3 regions of the Streptomyces sp. NPDC004539 genome follow, and region 1 is predicted to be linked to each of the others. Evidence: riboswitches for the same ligand, from Rfam matches in the RefSeq annotation. Region 1 holds a riboswitch; each other region holds the start of a gene.
The links. A riboswitch is a leader RNA that binds a small molecule or an ion and turns the genes downstream of it on or off. The one in region 1 is predicted to bind cobalamin.
Positions count from the first base shown of each region.

Region 2: it holds a riboswitch for cobalamin, as region 1 does, so the genes downstream of both, ABZX85_RS48650 (CoA-acylating methylmalonate-semialdehyde dehydrogenase) here and metE (5-methyltetrahydropteroyltriglutamate--homocysteine S-methyltransferase) in region 1, are expected to answer to the same signal.
Region 3: it holds a riboswitch for cobalamin, as region 1 does, so the genes downstream of both, cobN (cobaltochelatase subunit CobN) here and metE (5-methyltetrahydropteroyltriglutamate--homocysteine S-methyltransferase) in region 1, are expected to answer to the same signal.

Region 1 is NZ_JBEXLS010000010.1:11,515-16,841, reverse strand. It holds gene ABZX85_RS21485 (ABC transporter permease subunit) at 1-184, opposite strand, end outside; gene ABZX85_RS21480 (MFS transporter) at 543-2,045, opposite strand; cobalamin riboswitch at 2,235-2,456, shown strand; gene metE (5-methyltetrahydropteroyltriglutamate--homocysteine S-methyltransferase) at 2,599-4,890, shown strand; gene ABZX85_RS21470 (allantoin permease) at 5,066-5,327, shown strand, end outside.
Region 2 is NZ_JBEXLS010000049.1:36,940-42,266, reverse strand. It holds gene ABZX85_RS48655 (acyl-CoA dehydrogenase family protein) at 1-450, opposite strand, end outside; gene ABZX85_RS48650 (CoA-acylating methylmalonate-semialdehyde dehydrogenase) at 454-1,986, opposite strand; cobalamin riboswitch at 2,176-2,360, opposite strand; gene ABZX85_RS48645 (GntR family transcriptional regulator) at 2,408-3,058, opposite strand; gene ABZX85_RS48640 (LLM class flavin-dependent oxidoreductase) at 3,122-4,486, shown strand; gene ABZX85_RS48635 (CoA transferase) at 4,479-5,327, shown strand, end outside.
Region 3 is NZ_JBEXLS010000014.1:94,498-99,824, forward strand. It holds gene ABZX85_RS27400 (precorrin-2 C(20)-methyltransferase) at 1-427, opposite strand, end outside; gene ABZX85_RS27405 (precorrin-8X methylmutase) at 424-1,068, opposite strand; gene ABZX85_RS27410 (cobalamin biosynthesis protein CobG) at 1,065-2,285, opposite strand; cobalamin riboswitch at 2,330-2,467, shown strand; gene cobN (cobaltochelatase subunit CobN) at 2,501-5,327, shown strand, end outside.

The DNA of each region.
Region 1 (5,327 bases):
CGTCGTACGGGAGGCGGGCGGGGTCGGTGTCGACGTGGATGTCGGCGTGCGTGTTGAAGGCGACGGTGGTGCCCTGGCCGACACGCAGGACGGTGTAGAGCAGGACGAGGACGGCGGCGGCGACGGCCGCGTCCACCCAGGAGAAGCGGGCGAGCAGGGGTCGTTTGACAGCACGGATCAGCATCACGGGGCCTCCGCCCACACTCTGCGCACGGCGAGGCGCCCCGGCCTGCGGCGGCACGCCGACGGCGGGGTTCAGTCACCCGGGGAGTGTGGGGAGTGAGAAGAGAAGGGGGTCAGCGAGTGCCCTGGGGGCGGCTCGGACTGGGAGGTTCTGCGCCCATGGCCGCCTCCGTTCCGCGATGCGAGTGCGCCCATGACGGGCCCGACGCGACGAGTCTGCACCTTCTTGCGTCCAGACGCAAATAAAGGCGGGGACTCTTGCCCGCCTCTCACCCGGCATGCGAAAGGGCCCGGTGTCTCCCCAGACACCGGGCCCGTCGTCCGCACCCTCCGCTCAAGGTGCGGTCACCACATGCCGCTCACATGTGGACTGTGGGGGCCGCGTTCTCGTCGGCCTTCGGGACGCCGCTGCGGTAGAGCAGCAGCGCGATGACGGCGCCGACCGCGAAGAAGCCGGCCGACCACCAGTAGGCGGTGGAGTACGACTCCAGCGCGGCGTGCGCCTGGACGAGCTTGTCGCCCGCGTTCCTGCCGTGCAGGTAGTTCGTGGCGGCGCTGGCCGCGAGGGTGTTGAGCAGGGCGGTGCCGATGGAGCCGCCGATCTGCTGCATGGTGTTGACGGAGGCCGAGGCGACCCCGGCGTCGTGCGCGGCGACCCCGCTGGTGGCGAGGGACATCGCGGGCGCCATGACCAGGCCGATACCGAGGCCGGTGACGATCAGCGGCGGCATGACGTGGGTGACGTACGTGCTGTTCAGGTCCAGGCCCGTCATCCAGACCAGGCCGAGCGCGCCGAGGGCCATGCCGAGCGGGACGATCGTCTTCGGGCCGATCCGGGGGACGAGGAAGCTGGTCGCCAGGGTGGCCGCGACCATCAGCGCGCCGACCATCGGCAGGAACGCGAGCCCGGTCTTGACCGCGCTGAACCCGAGGCTGAGCTGGAGGTAGTAGGTCAGGAAGAGGAAGACACCGAACATGCCCGCGCTGGAGATCAGCATGACGGCGAAGGAGGCGCCGCGGTCGCGGTCGAGCAGGACGCGCAGCGGGAGCAGCGGGTGGGACGCCCGGGTCTGCCACCAGGTGAACGCGGCGAGCAGGATGCCACCGGCGGTCAGGAAGCCCCAGGAGCGCGGGGAGGACCAGTCGTGGGACTCGGCCATGGAGAAGCCGTAGACGACGGAGAAGAGTCCGGCGGTGACCAGGATCGTGCCGGGGATGTCGAGCTTGGCACCGGGTTCGCGCTGGGTGCGCTTGAGCAGTATCCAGCCGCCGACCAGCGGGATCACGGCGAGGACGAGGTTGACGTAGAGGGTCCAGCGCCAGTTCAGGTACTCGGTGAGGACGCCGCCGAGGAGGAGGCCGACGGCCGCGCCGGAGCCGGCGATGGCGCCGTAGATGCCGAAGGCGCGGGCCCTCTCGCGCGCGTCGGTGAACGTGGTGGTCAGCAGGGAGAGCGCGGCGGGCGCGAGGAGGGCGCCGAAGAGGCCCTGGAGGGTGCGGCCGACGACGAGGACCTCGAAGTTGGTCGCGGCACCGGCCAGCGCGGAGGCGGCGGCGAATCCGCCGACGCCGACCAGGAAGGCGAGCTTGCGGCCGAAGAGGTCGGCGATCCGGCCGCCGAGGAGCAGGAGGCTGCCGAAGGCGAGGGAGTAGGCGGTGACGATCCAGGTCCGGTCGCCGTCGGAGAAGCCGAGGTCGGCCTGGGCGGACGGCATCGCGATGTTCACGATCGTCGCGTCCAGCGTGACCATCAGCTGGGCCATGCCGATCATCGCGAGGACCCACCAGCGATGACGGGACGCGGGTTCCTCGGCCTGCTTCGTGAGTGACGTCGTGTCCGGCGTCTCGGTGGTCTGTGACATGAGGGCGTGCTCCGATGAGATGATCGGGCGTCTCGCGAACGAAACGGTTTCGTACTCGACAGACGCTACACACCCCGCTAGCGAAACTCAACCGTTTCGATAGTGAGACCAGGATCACACAGGCGATAGGCAACTATCAGATGAGCCCTTGTCGTGAAAACGCTTCCCCGTACGCCGCGTTCGCCCCGTACGCTGATCACCGCAGCCGGTTCGCCCCGTCAGCCAGACGGGCCGCGTCGCAAGAGGGAACCCGGTGGGAATCCGGGACTGCCCCGCAGCGGTGAGCGGGAACGACCGCCGTCATACGCACTGGGTCCGTGAGGACCTGGGAAGCGACGGCCAGTAGGTGCCTCGTCCTCGTACGAGGTGTGCCCGTGAGTCCGAAGACCTGCCGACTGCCCGTGCGCGAGCTGTTCGCGTACGGAGTTCCGGTGACCTCGCGGGTGGGTCGGCGCACAGCAGGCCGTACGGCGTCGCCGTCCGGCCGGTGGCTCCTTCACGCCCTCGTCCCGTCGCCGGGACCTCAGGGAATCGTCTCGTGAAGGAGATCTCCGTGACCACGAAGTCCGCAGCCGCGGCAACCCTGTACGGCTACCCCCGGCAGGGTCAGGGCCGGGAGCTGAAGAAGGCCGTCGAGGGGTACTGGAAGGGCCGCGTCACCGCGGCCGAACTCCACTCCACCGCCGCCGACCTGCGCGCCGCCACCTGGCGGCGCCTCGCCGACGCCGGTATCGACGAGGTCCCCACCGGCGACTTCTCGCTCTACGACCACGTCCTCGACACCAGCGTCATGCTCGGCGCGATCCCCGTGCGCCACGCGGGAGTCGACGACCCGCTGGACCGCTACTTCGCCATGGCGCGCGGCACGCAGGACGCCCCGCCGCTGGAGATGACGAAGTGGTTCGACACCAACTACCACTATCTGGTCCCCGAGTTGGGCCCGGACACCGTCTTCCGCGCCGAACCCGCCAAGCAGCTCGCCGAGTTGCGGGAAGCCCTCGCCCTCGGCCTGACCGCCCGCCCGGTCCTCCTCGGCCCGGTCACCTACCTCCTGCTGGCCAAGCCCGCCCCGGGAGTGGCCGCCGGTTTCGAGCCGCTCACCCTCCTCGACCGGCTCCTGCCGGTGTACGCCGAGATCCTCGCCGAGCTGCGGGCGGCCGGCGGCGGATGGGTCCAGCTCGACGAGCCCGCCCTCGTCCAGGACCGCACCCCGGCCGAGCTGAACGCCGCCGCCCGCGCCTACCGGGACCTCGGCGCGCTCACCGACCGGCCGAAACTGCTGGTCGCGACCTACTTCGACCGCCCGGGCGCGGCCCTCCCGGTCCTCGCCAAGGCGCCCGTCGAGGGGATCGCGCTCGACTTCACCCGGCCCGGCACCCTGGAGGACCTCGCCTCCGCCGGCGGGCTGCCCGGCAAGCGGCTGGTCGCGGGCGTCGTCGACGGGCGCAACATCTGGGTGAACGACCTCGCCGGGTCCCTCACCGTCCTCGGCACCCTCCTCGGGCTCGCCGACCGGGTCGACGTCTCCGCGTCCTGCTCCCTGCTCCACGTCCCGCTCGACACGGCCGCCGAACGCGACGTCGACCCGCAGATCCTGCGCTGGCTCGCCTTCGCCCGGCAGAAGACCGCCGAGGTCGTCACGCTGGCACGCGGACTGACCCGCGGCACCGGCGCGATCGCCGCCGAACTCGCCGCGAACCACGCCGACCTGGCCTCCCGCGCGGGGTCGCCGATCACCCGTGACCCCGCGGTGCGGGCCCGCGCCGCCGCGGTCACCGCCGCCGACGCACGCCGTGAACAGCCGTACGCCGAGCGGGCGTCGGCGCAGCGCGCGCATCTCGGGCTGCCCACGCTGCCGACGACCACGATCGGGTCGTTCCCGCAGACCGCCGAACTGCGGTCCGCCCGCGCGGACCTGCGGGCGGGGCGGATCGGGGCCGCCCGGTACGAGGACCGGGTCGCGGCCGAGATCCGGGAGGTGATCGCCTTCCAGGAGAAGGCGGGGCTGGACGTGCTGGTGCACGGCGAGGCCGAACGCAACGACATGGTCCAGTACTTCGCCGAGCAGCTCACCGGCTACCTGGCGACGCAGCACGGCTGGGTCCAGTCGTACGGCACCCGGTACGTGCGCCCGCCGATCCTGGCCGGGGACATCTCCCGCCCGGAGCCGATGACGGTCCGCTGGACGTCGTACGCGCAGTCGCTCACCGACCGGCCGGTCAAGGGCATGCTGACCGGGCCGGTGACGATGCTCGCCTGGTCGTTCGTCCGGGACGACCAGCCGCTCGCCGAGACCGCCCGGCAGGTCGCGCTGGCCCTGCGGGACGAGGTGAACGACCTTGAGGCGGCCGGGAGTTCGGTGATCCAGGTCGACGAGCCCGCGCTGCGCGAGACGCTGCCGCTGCGGGCCGCCGACCGGGCCGGTTACCTCGCGTGGGCGACGGAGGCGTTCCGCCTCGCGACCTCGGGGGTGCGGGCGCGGACGCAGATCCACACCCACATGTGCTATGCCGAGTTCGGGGACGTCGTGCAGGCGATCGACGACCTCGACGCGGACGTCATCAGCCTGGAGGCGGCCCGCTCCCACATGCAGGTGGCGCGGGAACTCGCGGCGCACGGCTACCCGCGTGAGGCCGGGCCGGGTGTCTACGACATCCACTCGCCGCGCGTCCCGAGCGCGGAGGAGGCGGCCGAACTGCTGCGGACCGGGCTGGCGGCGATCCCCGCCGAACGGCTGTGGGTGAACCCCGACTGCGGGCTCAAGACCCGGGGCTGGCCGGAGACGCGGGAGTCGCTGGAGAACCTGGTGACGGCGGCGCGCACGGTGCGGGCCGAGCTGTACTGACGGACCGCCGAGGGTCCCCGGGCGCACCGGGGGCCCTCCCTCCCGTTCAGCGAAACATCTCCTTCATACAGGAAGTATTTAGGGGTAACACCGGCTGCCTACGGTCCCTCCGTGCTCCCGCTCTGCCGACGCCGTCACGCGGGACATCGGTCCCCGACCCGCAAGGAGACGTCGTATGAGCGTCGAGCCGCAACTGGACGTACGAGAAGAGCCGGCGAGTACCGATCAGGCGACGAAGGAGACGCTGGAGGACTACACCCTCCGCTTCGCGCCCCGGAGCTACCGCCGCTGGACCCCGATGGTCGTGGCGACGACCGCGCTGGGCGGCATCGCCTACATGGCGGACTTCTCGATCGGCGCGGGCATCGGGCTCGCGCACGGCACCGGCAACGCGCTCGTGGCGATCGCCGTCGCCGCCGTCGTCATCTTCGTCACCG
Region 2 (5,327 bases), on a different contig from region 1:
GACGCCGGTGAGGAGCCAGCCGTCGCCGTCGCGGACGGCCCGCGTGGTGAGCGCCGCCGCGTCGGAGCCGGCGCCGGGTTCGGTGAGGCAGTAGCTGGCCAGGTCGTCCATCGCGCACAGGCGGGGCAGCCAGCGGTCGCGCTGGGCGGGGTCGCCGTAGTGGTCGATCATCCAGGCGACCATGTTGTGGATGGAGAGGTATCCGGCGATGGCGGAGCAGCCGGAGGCGAGCGTCTCGAAGACGAGGACGCCGTCGGCGCGGGTGAGTGCGGAACCGCCGTGCTCCTCGCGGACGTAGACGCCGCCGAGGCCGAGTCCCGCGGCCTTGCGCAGGACGTCGACGGGGAAGTGGTGGTCGCGGTCCCAGTCCAGGGCGTGGGGGGCGAGGTGGTCCTGGGTGAAGTCGAGGGTCGCCTCGACGAGGGCCCGCTGGTCCTCGGTGAGGGTCATGGCTCAGCCCATCGTCGGGATCGTGAAGCTGGCACCTTCCCGCAGGCCGGCGGGCCAGCGTGTGGTGACGGTCTTCGTGCGGGTGTAGAAGCGGATCGCGTCGGGTCCGTGCTGGTTGAGGTCGCCGAATCCGGACCGCTTCCAGCCGCCGAAGGTGTGGTAGGCGACGGGTACCGGGATGGGGACGTTGACGCCGACCATGCCGGTGTGGACGCGGCGCGTGAAGTCCCGTGCCGTGTCGCCGTCCCTGGTGAAGATCGCGACGCCGTTGCCGTACGGGTGCTCGCTCGGCAGGCGCAGCGCCTCTTCGTAGTCGGCGGCGCGGACGACGGACAGGACGGGACCGAAGATCTCCTCCTGCCAGATCCGCATGGCCGGGGTGACCCGGTCGAAGAGGGAGGCTCCGGCGAAGAAGCCGTTCTCGTGGCCGGGGAGGGTGAAGTCCCGTCCGTCGACGACGAGTTCGGCACCCTCCTCGACTCCGAGGTCGACGTAGGAGCGGACGCGGTCCACGGCGTCCCGGCTCACCAGCGGCCCGAAGTCGGCCTCGGGGTCGTCGCTGCGGCCGATCCTGAGGGTGCCGATGCGTTCCTTGAGGCGGGTGACGAGCGCGTCGGCGGTCTCCTCGCCGACCGGGACCGCCACGGAGATCGCCATGCAGCGCTCTCCGGCCGAGCCGTACCCGGCGCCGATCAGCGCGTCGACGGCCTGGTCGAGGTCGGCGTCCGGCATGACGATCATGTGGTTCTTGGCGCCGCCGAAGCACTGGGCGCGCTTGCCGTGCGCGGCGGCGGTGGCGTAGACGTGGGCGGCGACCGGGGTGGAACCGACGAAACCGAGCGCTTCGACACGAGGGTCGTCCAGGAGGGTGTCGACGGCTTCCCGGCCGCCGTTGACGACGTTGAGGACGCCCGGCGGCAGTCCCGCCTCCAGGAAGAGTTCGGCCAGCCTCAGCGGTACCGACGGGTCGCGTTCGGAGGGTTTGAGGACGAAGGCGTTGCCGCAGGCCAGCGCGGGTGCCGCCTTCCACAGGGGGATCATCGCGGGGAAGTTGAACGGGGTGATGCCGGCGACGACGCCGAGCGGCGCGCGCAGGGAGTGGACGTCGATGCCGGTGCCCGCGTTGTCGGTGAACTCCCCCTTGAGGAGGTGGGGGATGCCGGCGGCGAACTCCACGACTTCCAGGCCGCGCTGGAGGTCGCCGTGTGCGTCGGCGACGGTCTTGCCGTGCTCGGACGACAGAAGCCGCGCCAGCGACTCCCGCTCCTGCTCGACGAGTTGGAGGAACTTGAGCAGGACGCGCGCCCTGCGCTGAGGGTTCCACTGCCCCCACTCCCGCTGGGCCTCGGCGGCGTCGGTGATCGCCGCCTCGGTGTCGGCGCGGTTCGCGAGGGGGACGCGGGCCTGTACGGCGCCGGTGTTGGGGTCGTGGACGTCGCCGAAGGCACCGGAGGTGCCGGGGGTGTGGCGGCCTCCGATGAAGTGGGTCAGCTCACGTACGGGAGTGCGGTCTTGGGTGTCTTGCGCGCGGACCATGGGTGCCTGCTCTCGTCAGGGGTCCGGGATGGCGCGCGCCTGATGACCGCACGGCGACGCGGTGGCGTGCGTGCGGACGGGTGAGGCTGCGCGAGATCGCGTATGGCGGAGGGACCGTCAGACCGGTGGCGTGCTTCCGGGGTCGGGTGCGCGTGACGATGCCATGCGTGTCAGCTCCATCCTCGTGGACAACACGGAACATCCCGCGGCCGGTATCCTGACTCCCGGATCAGCGCGCGCCGTCCGCCTTCCCGACATCTCGTCAGTGGCGTACCGCTCGACGGCGAACTCCCCGGTCACAGTGGCGGGACCGCGCCGGAATCGCACCGGCTTCCCTGCACCGCGGGCCTTGTACCCCGACTATATAGTTGGACGTCCTAGTAAATCCAGCGGTCCCGAGCAGATGGCCGGATGACCGGGGTCAGAGCTGTTCGCGAGTGCGGAGCCAGTCCGTCAGGGCCTCTCCCGCCGCCAGGACGTGCTGTTCCGCCACGGTCCGCGCCCGTGCGGCGTCCCGCTGCCGCAGACAGTCGAGCAGTTCGTCGTGTTCCCGCTGGTTGTGGACGGGGATGACAGCGAGGAAGTTCGACGGGACGAGTCGCAGCGCCTGCCGCAGGAGAGGCAGCAGGTGCGGCACACCGGCCGAGGTGTTGACGATGTGATGGAAGCGCCAGTTGGCGTCGATCAGCTCGGAACCGGGGGGCGTGACCGCGAGGGTGCCCGTGATCTTCGCCAGCTCCTCCAGGGCGTCCGGCGTGATCCGCCGCGCCGACCACTCGGCGGCCTTGCCGCTGAGGGTGGCCAGGATCGCGAAGTTGTCCAGCGTCTCGCCGGGGGTCGCGCCGATGACCTTGACACCGCTGCGGGGAGCGATCTCCACGAGCCCCTGGAAGGAGAGTTCGAGCAGCGCCTCGCGCACCGGGGTGCGGCTGATGCCGAACTCCTCGCAGATCCCGTCGAGGTCGAGGCGGGCGCCGGCGGGGAGGGCGCCGGTGAGGATGCGGTCGCGCAACTCCCGTTCCGCGCGCTGCCGTACGGTTCCACCGATCGCGTCGGCCAGCTTCTGCCTCATGCCGTTACGATATCAGCGATGGGGTATTGAATCTAATATTTTAGATGTGCCATCGTCGAGACCATGAGCCGACAGTCAGGCGACCGGTTGGCACTGGTCGCGTTCATGCAGGCAGGCAACACGTCCGTCTACGCAGGGTCCTGGCGTCACCCGGCCACCGAACACCGCTACCTCGACGCGTCGTACTACGCCGATCTCGGCCGGCTCCTGGAGCGCGGCCTGTTCGACCTGATGTTCTTCGACGACCGCCTCGCGATGCCCGGCATCCACGGCGGTTCCGTCGCCGACGCGGTCCGCCACGGCGCCAGGCCGGTCAAGCTCGACCTGAGCGTCGTCCTCGGCGTCCTCAGCCAGGCGACCTCGCTCATCGGCCTGGGAGCCACCTACTCCACCACCTACTACGCGCCCTACCACGTCGCGCGGACCTTCGCGACGCTCGACCACCTCAGCGCGGGCCGCGCCGCGTGGAACGTCGTGACCTCGGTCAACGACCGCGAGGCGCAGAACTTCGGCGCCGCGAGCCATCTGAACCCGGCCGAACGCTACGACCGCGCCGACGAGTTCCTGGAGGTCGTCACCGGCCTCTGGGACACCTGGGACGACGGCGCGCTGATCCGCGACCGCGCCTCCGGCGTCTACGCCGACCCCGGCAAAGTCCGTGAACTCGGCCACCACGGCGCCCACTTCGAATCCCGGGGTCCGCTGACCGTCCCTCGCTCCCCGCAGGGACACCCGGTGATCCTCCAGGCCGGCTCCTCGGGACGGGGGCGCGACTTCGCCTCCCGCTGGGCGGAGCTGATCTTCACCGGCGACCCCGGCATCGAGATAGCCCGCGCGCACTACGCGGACCAGAAACGCCGGATCGCCGAGACCGGACGCGACCCGGCGTCGGTGCGGATCTGCCCCATGGCCTACACCGTCGTCGGGGAGTCGGCCGCGCACGCCGCCGAGCGCGAGCGGATGTTCCTCGACGACCTGGTCCACCCGACGGCGTCGCTCACCCTGCTGTCCGAGCTGATGAACTACGACTTCTCGGCGCACGACCTCGACGAACCGGTCACGGACGAACTCGTCGAGAAGTCGACCGGCATCCGCGGCCTCGTCCAGAACCTCCGGGCGCACATCGGCGGCACCGTCCGCATCCGCGACCTCGCCGGACACCGCGCGACCCTGCTCCAGGGGCCGCGTTTCGTCGGCACGGCGACGCAGGTCGCGGACCAGATGGAGGAGTGGTTCACGACCGAGGCGTGCGACGGGTTCGTCCTCGCCGCGACCCATCTCCCGGGCGCCTTCGAGGACTTCGTTCGCATAGTGGTACCCGAGCTTCAGCGCCGGGGACTGCACCGCACCCGGTACAACGGCACAACTCTGCGGGACCATCTGGGACTTGAGCGCCCTCCGGTGTCCCGGGGGTCCGTCCGTGTCTGAGCCGCCGTCCGCACTGCGCGGGATACGGGTCGTCGACGCGGCCACCCTGGTCGCCGGGCCCCTGGCCGCCACCCACCTCGGGGAACTGGGTGCCGAGGTCGTCAAGGTCGAACAGCCCGGCAGCGGCGACCCGTTGCGGACCTGGGGTGACCTCAAGGACGGCTGGGGACTTGTTTGGAAGAGCGTCAGCCGCAACAAGAAGTGCGTCACCCTCAACCTCCGCACACCGGACGGCCAAGACCTGCTGCACCAACTCCTCGACCACGCCGACGTCCTCGTCCTCGGCAGCCGCCCCAGCGCCCTGGACCGCTGGCACCTCTCCCCCACCGACGTCCTCTCCCGCCACCCCCGGCTGGTGATCCTGCACGTCACCGGGTACGGCGCCGGCGGCCCGCACAGCGACCGGCCCGGGTACGGGACCCTCGCCGAGGCCATGAGCGGCTTCGCGCACCTGGTCGGCGAACCCGGCGGTCCCCCCTCGCTGCCGCCGTTCATGCTGGCCGACGGCGTCGCCGCACAGACCGCCACGCACGCCGTCCTCGCCGCGCTCTACCACCGCGACGTGCACGGCGGCGCCGGCCAGATCGTGGACGTCAACCTGATCGAACCCCTCGCCCGCCTCATCGAGTCCGCGACCCTCTCCTACGACCAGCTCGGCATCTCGCCGGTCCGCTCCGGCAGCCGCTTCGACGCGAGCGCGCCGCGCAACTGCTACCGATGCGCCGACGGCGGCTGGCTCGCACTGTCCTCGGCCTCTCCGCGCATGGCGCAGCGCGTGTTCACCGTCGTCGGCCGCGCCGACCTGGCCGCCGATCCCGGCTACTACGAACCCGCGGGCCGT
Region 3 (5,327 bases), on a different contig from region 1:
GGGCGGCTGCGGCGGACACCGAGGTGACGCCGGGGATCACCTCGGTGTCGTAGCGGTCGGCGAGCCGCTTGTGCATGTGCATGTACGAGCCGTAGAAGAGCGGGTCCCCCTCGGCGAGGACGGCGACCGTGCGCCCGGCGTCGAGGTGCGCGGCGAGCCGGGCGGACGCCTCGGTGTAGAACTCCTCCATGGCGCCCCGGTAGCCGCCGGGGTGGTCGGTGGTCTCCGTCGTGACGGGGTAGACCAGCGGTTCTTCGACGTGGTCGGCGCGGAGGTGCTTCGCCGCGATCGAGCGCGCGATGGACCGGCCGTGCCGGGCGCTGTGATAGGCGATCACATCCGCTTCGGCGATGACCTCGACGGCCCGTACGGTCATCAGGGACGGGTCGCCGGGGCCGAGTCCGACGCCGTACAGCTTGCCGGTCACTCCTCCTCGCTCGCGATCGCGTTGAGCGCGGCGGCGGCGATGGCGCTGCCCCCGCGCCGGCCGCGCACCACCAGGTGCTCCAGACCGGACGGGTGCCCGGCGAGCGCGTCCTTGGACTCGGCGGCGCCCACGAAACCGACCGGGACGCCGATGACGGCGGCGGGGCGGGGCGCGCCCTCCTCGATCATCTCCAGCAGCCGGAACAGCGCGGTGGGCGCGTTGCCGACGGCGACGACCGCGCCCTCCAGCCGGTCCCGCCACAGTTCGAGGGCGGCGGCGCTGCGGGTCGTGCCCAGCTTCGCGGCGAGCGCGGGGACGGCCGGGTCGGAGAGCGTGCACAGCACGTCGTTGGCGGCGGGGAGGCGCTTGCGGGTCACGCCGCTGGCCACCATCTGGACGTCGGTGAAGATCGGCGCCCCGGCCCGCAGGGCCTCGCGGGCGCGCGCCACCACGCCCGGCGTGTACGCGAGGTCCCGGACGAGGTCGGTCATCCCGCAGGCGTGGATCATCCGGACCGCGACCTGGGAGACGTCGGCGGGCAGCCCCGCGAGGTCGGCCTCCGCGCGGATGGTGGCGAACGACTGACGGTAGATCGCCGCGCCGTCCTTCTCGTACTCGAACACCGTGCTCCTACGGGTCATGCGTGACGGGCCGCCGCCACATCGGCGGCGAGGGTGGACAGGGAGGACGGCGCACCGGAGATCCGGTAGCCGCCGCCGGGGACGGCGAGGACGTCGACGTGGTCGCCGCGCGGGCGTCCGCAGCGGCGCTCGCAGCCGGACCAGTGGACGGGGAGTCCGCCGCCGCCCGTGAGGCAGGCCGCCGCGTCGGTACGGACGTCCGCGTGCGCCTTCGCGCAGCCGGGCCGCCCGACGCAGGAGCCGACCCCGAGCCAGGGGGAGTCCGGTCCGGTGACCAGGCCCATGGCGTCGAGACCGGCGAGCCGGCCGGCGGGAACGGCCGGGAGGACCATTCCGCGCCACGGTGTCAGCCGCAGTTCGTCGGAGGAGGCGTCGGTGAGCGCGTCCCACCGGGCGGCGGTCAGGCGGCCCAGCGGGGCCAGGACGGACAGGCTCGTCGTCCCGTCGGGCGCGGTGACCGTACCGGGGGCCGGCTCGGCGGACCGGGGCCACACGGGACGCGCCGGCTCACCCAGGTACGAGACCAACTCCTTGCCGCCGCAGGGGAGTTCGGACACCCGCCAGACCCGTCCGCCGCTCACCTCCACGAACGCCTCGGCCGCCCGCACCGCGGCCCGCGCGGCGTCCCCGGCCGGCACGCGCACGGCATCCGGCGACGCCCCGACCCGCACCCACGCGCCCCCGTCCGGCGCGGCCAGCACACTCACGTCGGCGCCGAGCGCCGCCACGTCCCCGCGCCCGTCGTCCAGCGCGAACAGGAACCTCCCGGACAGCCTCGCCGCCGGCCCGCTCGCGCACAGCAGCGCGTCCAGCTCCCGCAGCCACGGCCGGACATCGAGGAGACTACGGCCGTCGAGACCGGACAGGGGGGAGGCGACGACGTTGCGGACGCGTTCGTGCCGCCAGGACGGCAGCAGCCCGGCCACCTCCAGCCGCTCCGCCAGTTCGGCCCCGCCGTCCGGCGTGAGGCCGCGCAGCTGAACGTTTCCGCGCGAGGTCAGATGCAGTTCCCCGTCGCCGAGTTCACGGGCGGCGAGGCCGAGCGCACGCGCCTGTCCGGTGCGCAGCACCCCACCGGGAATCCGGACGCGGGCGAGCGCGCCGTCGTCCGCCGCGTGCAGGCGCAGCGCGCCGGGGCAGGCGTCGTCGCGGCCCCGCGAGAGGGCTGTGGCCTGGGACGACGGACGGGCAGGAGGCGTGGGCACGGCCGTGAGCATACCTACGATCACACCGGATGTATGCCCTGCCCTCTTTCAGTGACCCTTACTATGCTCCTCGGCGGATCATGAGGGTCCGTCACCGACCAGGGGAGGAAGCCGGTGCGACTCCGGCACGGTCCCGCCACTGTGAGCCCGGCCGCCGGGCGAGTCAGGAACTCCCGCCGTCCAGTTCTCGCCCGGGGCGTGGACACCCCGAGGAAGGCCGACGCCGCATGATCCTGCTCCTGTCGACGTCCGACACCGACCTGCTCAGCGCCCGCGCCGCGAACGGCCCGGTCCCCTACCGGTACGCCAACCCCGCCCGCCTCCCCCTGGACGACCTGCCCGCGCTCCTCGACGGCGCCGACCTCGTCGTCGTCCGCCTCCTCGGCGGGCTGCGGGCCTGGCAGGACGGGCTCGACCTGCTGCTCGCCGACGGGCGGCCGGTCGTCGTCCTCACCGGTGAACAGGCGCCCGACGCCCAGCTGATGGCGGCCTCCACGGTTCCCGTCGGGATCGCCGCCGAGGCGCACGCCTACCTCGCGCACGGCGGCCCGGCCAACCTGGAGCAGCTCGCCCGGTTCCTGTCGGACACGGTCCTGCTGACCGGCCACGGCTTCGACTCGCCCGCGCCCGCGCCGAGTTGGGGCGCGCTGGAGCGCGCGCCCCGCGACGCCGAGGGCCCGACGGTCGCCGTGCTCTACTACCGCGCCCACCACATGAGCGGCAACACCGGCTTCGTGCACGCCCTGTGCGACGCGGTCGAGGCGGCGGGCGGCCGGGCGCTGCCGCTGTACGTGGCCTCGCTGCGGGCCCCCGAACCCGAGCTGATCGCCACGCTCGGCGCCGCCGACGCCATCGTCACCACGGTCCTCGCGGCCGGCGGCACCCGCCCCGCCGAGGCGTCGGCCGGCGGTGACGACGAGTCCTGGGACGCGGGCGCGCTCACCTCCCTCGACGTACCGATCCTCCAGGCCCTGTGCCTGACCGGCTCGCGCGCCGCGTGGGAGGAGAGCGACGAGGGCGTCTCCCCGCTGGACGCGGCCAGTCAGATCGCCGTCCCCGAGTTCGACGGCCGCCTGATCACCGTGCCGTTCTCCTTCAAGGAGATCGACGCCGACGGCCTCCCCGCGTACGTCGCCGACCCCGAGCGCGCGGCCCGCGTCGCCGGGATCGCCGTACGCCACGCGCTGCTGAGGCACATCCCGGCCGCCGGGAAGCGGGTCGCGCTGGTGCTGTCCGCCTACCCGACGAAGCACTCCCGGATCGGCAACGCGGTCGGCCTGGACACCCCCGCCAGCGCGATCGCGCTGCTGCACCGGCTGCGCGAGGCGGGGTACGTCTTCGACGACGTCCCCGGGATGGCCTCCGGTGACGGGGACGAGCTGATCCGGGCGCTCATCGAGGCGGGCGGGCACGACCAGGACTGGCTGACCGAGGAGCAGCTCGCCCGCAACCCGGTGCGGATTCCGGCGGCCGACTACCGGCGCTGGTTCGCCTCGCTGCCCGGGGAGCTGCGGGAGGCGGTCGAGGAGAAGTGGGGGCCGGCGCCGGGCGAGATGTTCGTCGACCGCAGCGCGAACCCGGACGGGGACATCGTCCTCGCGGCGCTGCGCTTCGGGAACCTGCTGATCCTCATCCAGCCCCCGCGCGGCTTCGGCGAGAACCCCATCGCGATCTACCACGACCCCGATCTCCCGCCCTCCCACCACTACCTGGCGGCCTACCGCTGGATCGCGGCCCGCGCCGAGGACGGCGGGTTCGGCGCCGACGCGATGATCCACCTCGGCAAGCACGGCAACCTGGAGTGGCTCCCCGGCAAGAACGCGGGCCTGTCCGCCGCCTGCGGCCCCGACGCGGCCCTCGGCGACCTCCCGCTGGTCTACCCCTTCCTCGTCAACGACCCCGGCGAGGGCACCCAGGCCAAACGCCGCGTCCACGCCACCCTCGTCGACCACCTCGTCCCGCCGATGGCCCGCGCCGACTCCTACGGCGACATCGCCCGCCTGGAGCAACTCCTCGACGAACACGCCCAGATCGCCGCCATGGACCCGGCGAAACTCCCGGCGATCCGCGCCCAGATCTGGACCCTGATCCAGGCCGCGAGGCTCGATCACGACCTCGGCCTGGAGGACCGTCCCGAGGACGACGGCTTCGACGACTTCCTCCTGCACGTCGACGGCTGGCTCTGCGAGATCAAGGACGCCCAGATCCGCGACGGACTGCACGTCCTCGGCAACCCGCCGGCCGGCGCCGACCGCGTCAACCTCGTCCTCGCGATCCTGCGCGCCCGCCAGATCTGGGGCGGCACCACCGCCCTGCCCGGCCTGCGCGAGGCGCTCGGCCTCGACGAGTCGGCGGCGACCCGCACCACGGCCGACGCGGCGGAGGAACAGGCCCGCGCGCTCGTGCAGGCGATGGAGGACGCGGACTGGGACCCGGCCGCAGTCCCCACGGCGCACGGCGAACAGGTCGCCGCCGTCCTGGAGTTCGCGGCCCGCGAAGTCGTCCCGCGTCTGGCGGCGACCACGGCGGAGCTGGAGCACACGGTCCACGCGCTGGCCGGCGGCTTCGTCCCGGCCGGCCCCTCCGGCTCCCCGCTGCGCGGCCTGGTCAACGTCCTGCCGACCGGCCGCAACTTCTACTCCGTCGACCCCAAGGCGGTCCCGTCCCGGCTGGCCTGGGAGACCGGCCAGGCCCTCGCGGAGTCACTCGCGGAGCGGTACCGCGCCGACAACGGCGAGTGGCCCACGTCCGTCGGCCTCTCCCTGTGGGGGACCAGCGCCATGCGCACGGCGGGAGACGACGTGGCCGAGGCCCTCGCCCTGCTCGGCGTCCGCCCGCTCTGGGACGACGCCTCACGCCGGGTCACGGGCCTGGAGCCCATCCCCTGCGACGAGCTGGGCCGCCCCCGCATCGACGTCACCCTGCGCATCTCCGGCTTCTTCCGGGACGCGTTCCCGCACACCATCGCCCTCCTGGACGACGCCGTACGCCTGGTGGCCGGGCTCGACGAACCCGCCTCGGTGAACAACGTCCGCGCCCACGTCCAGGCCGACC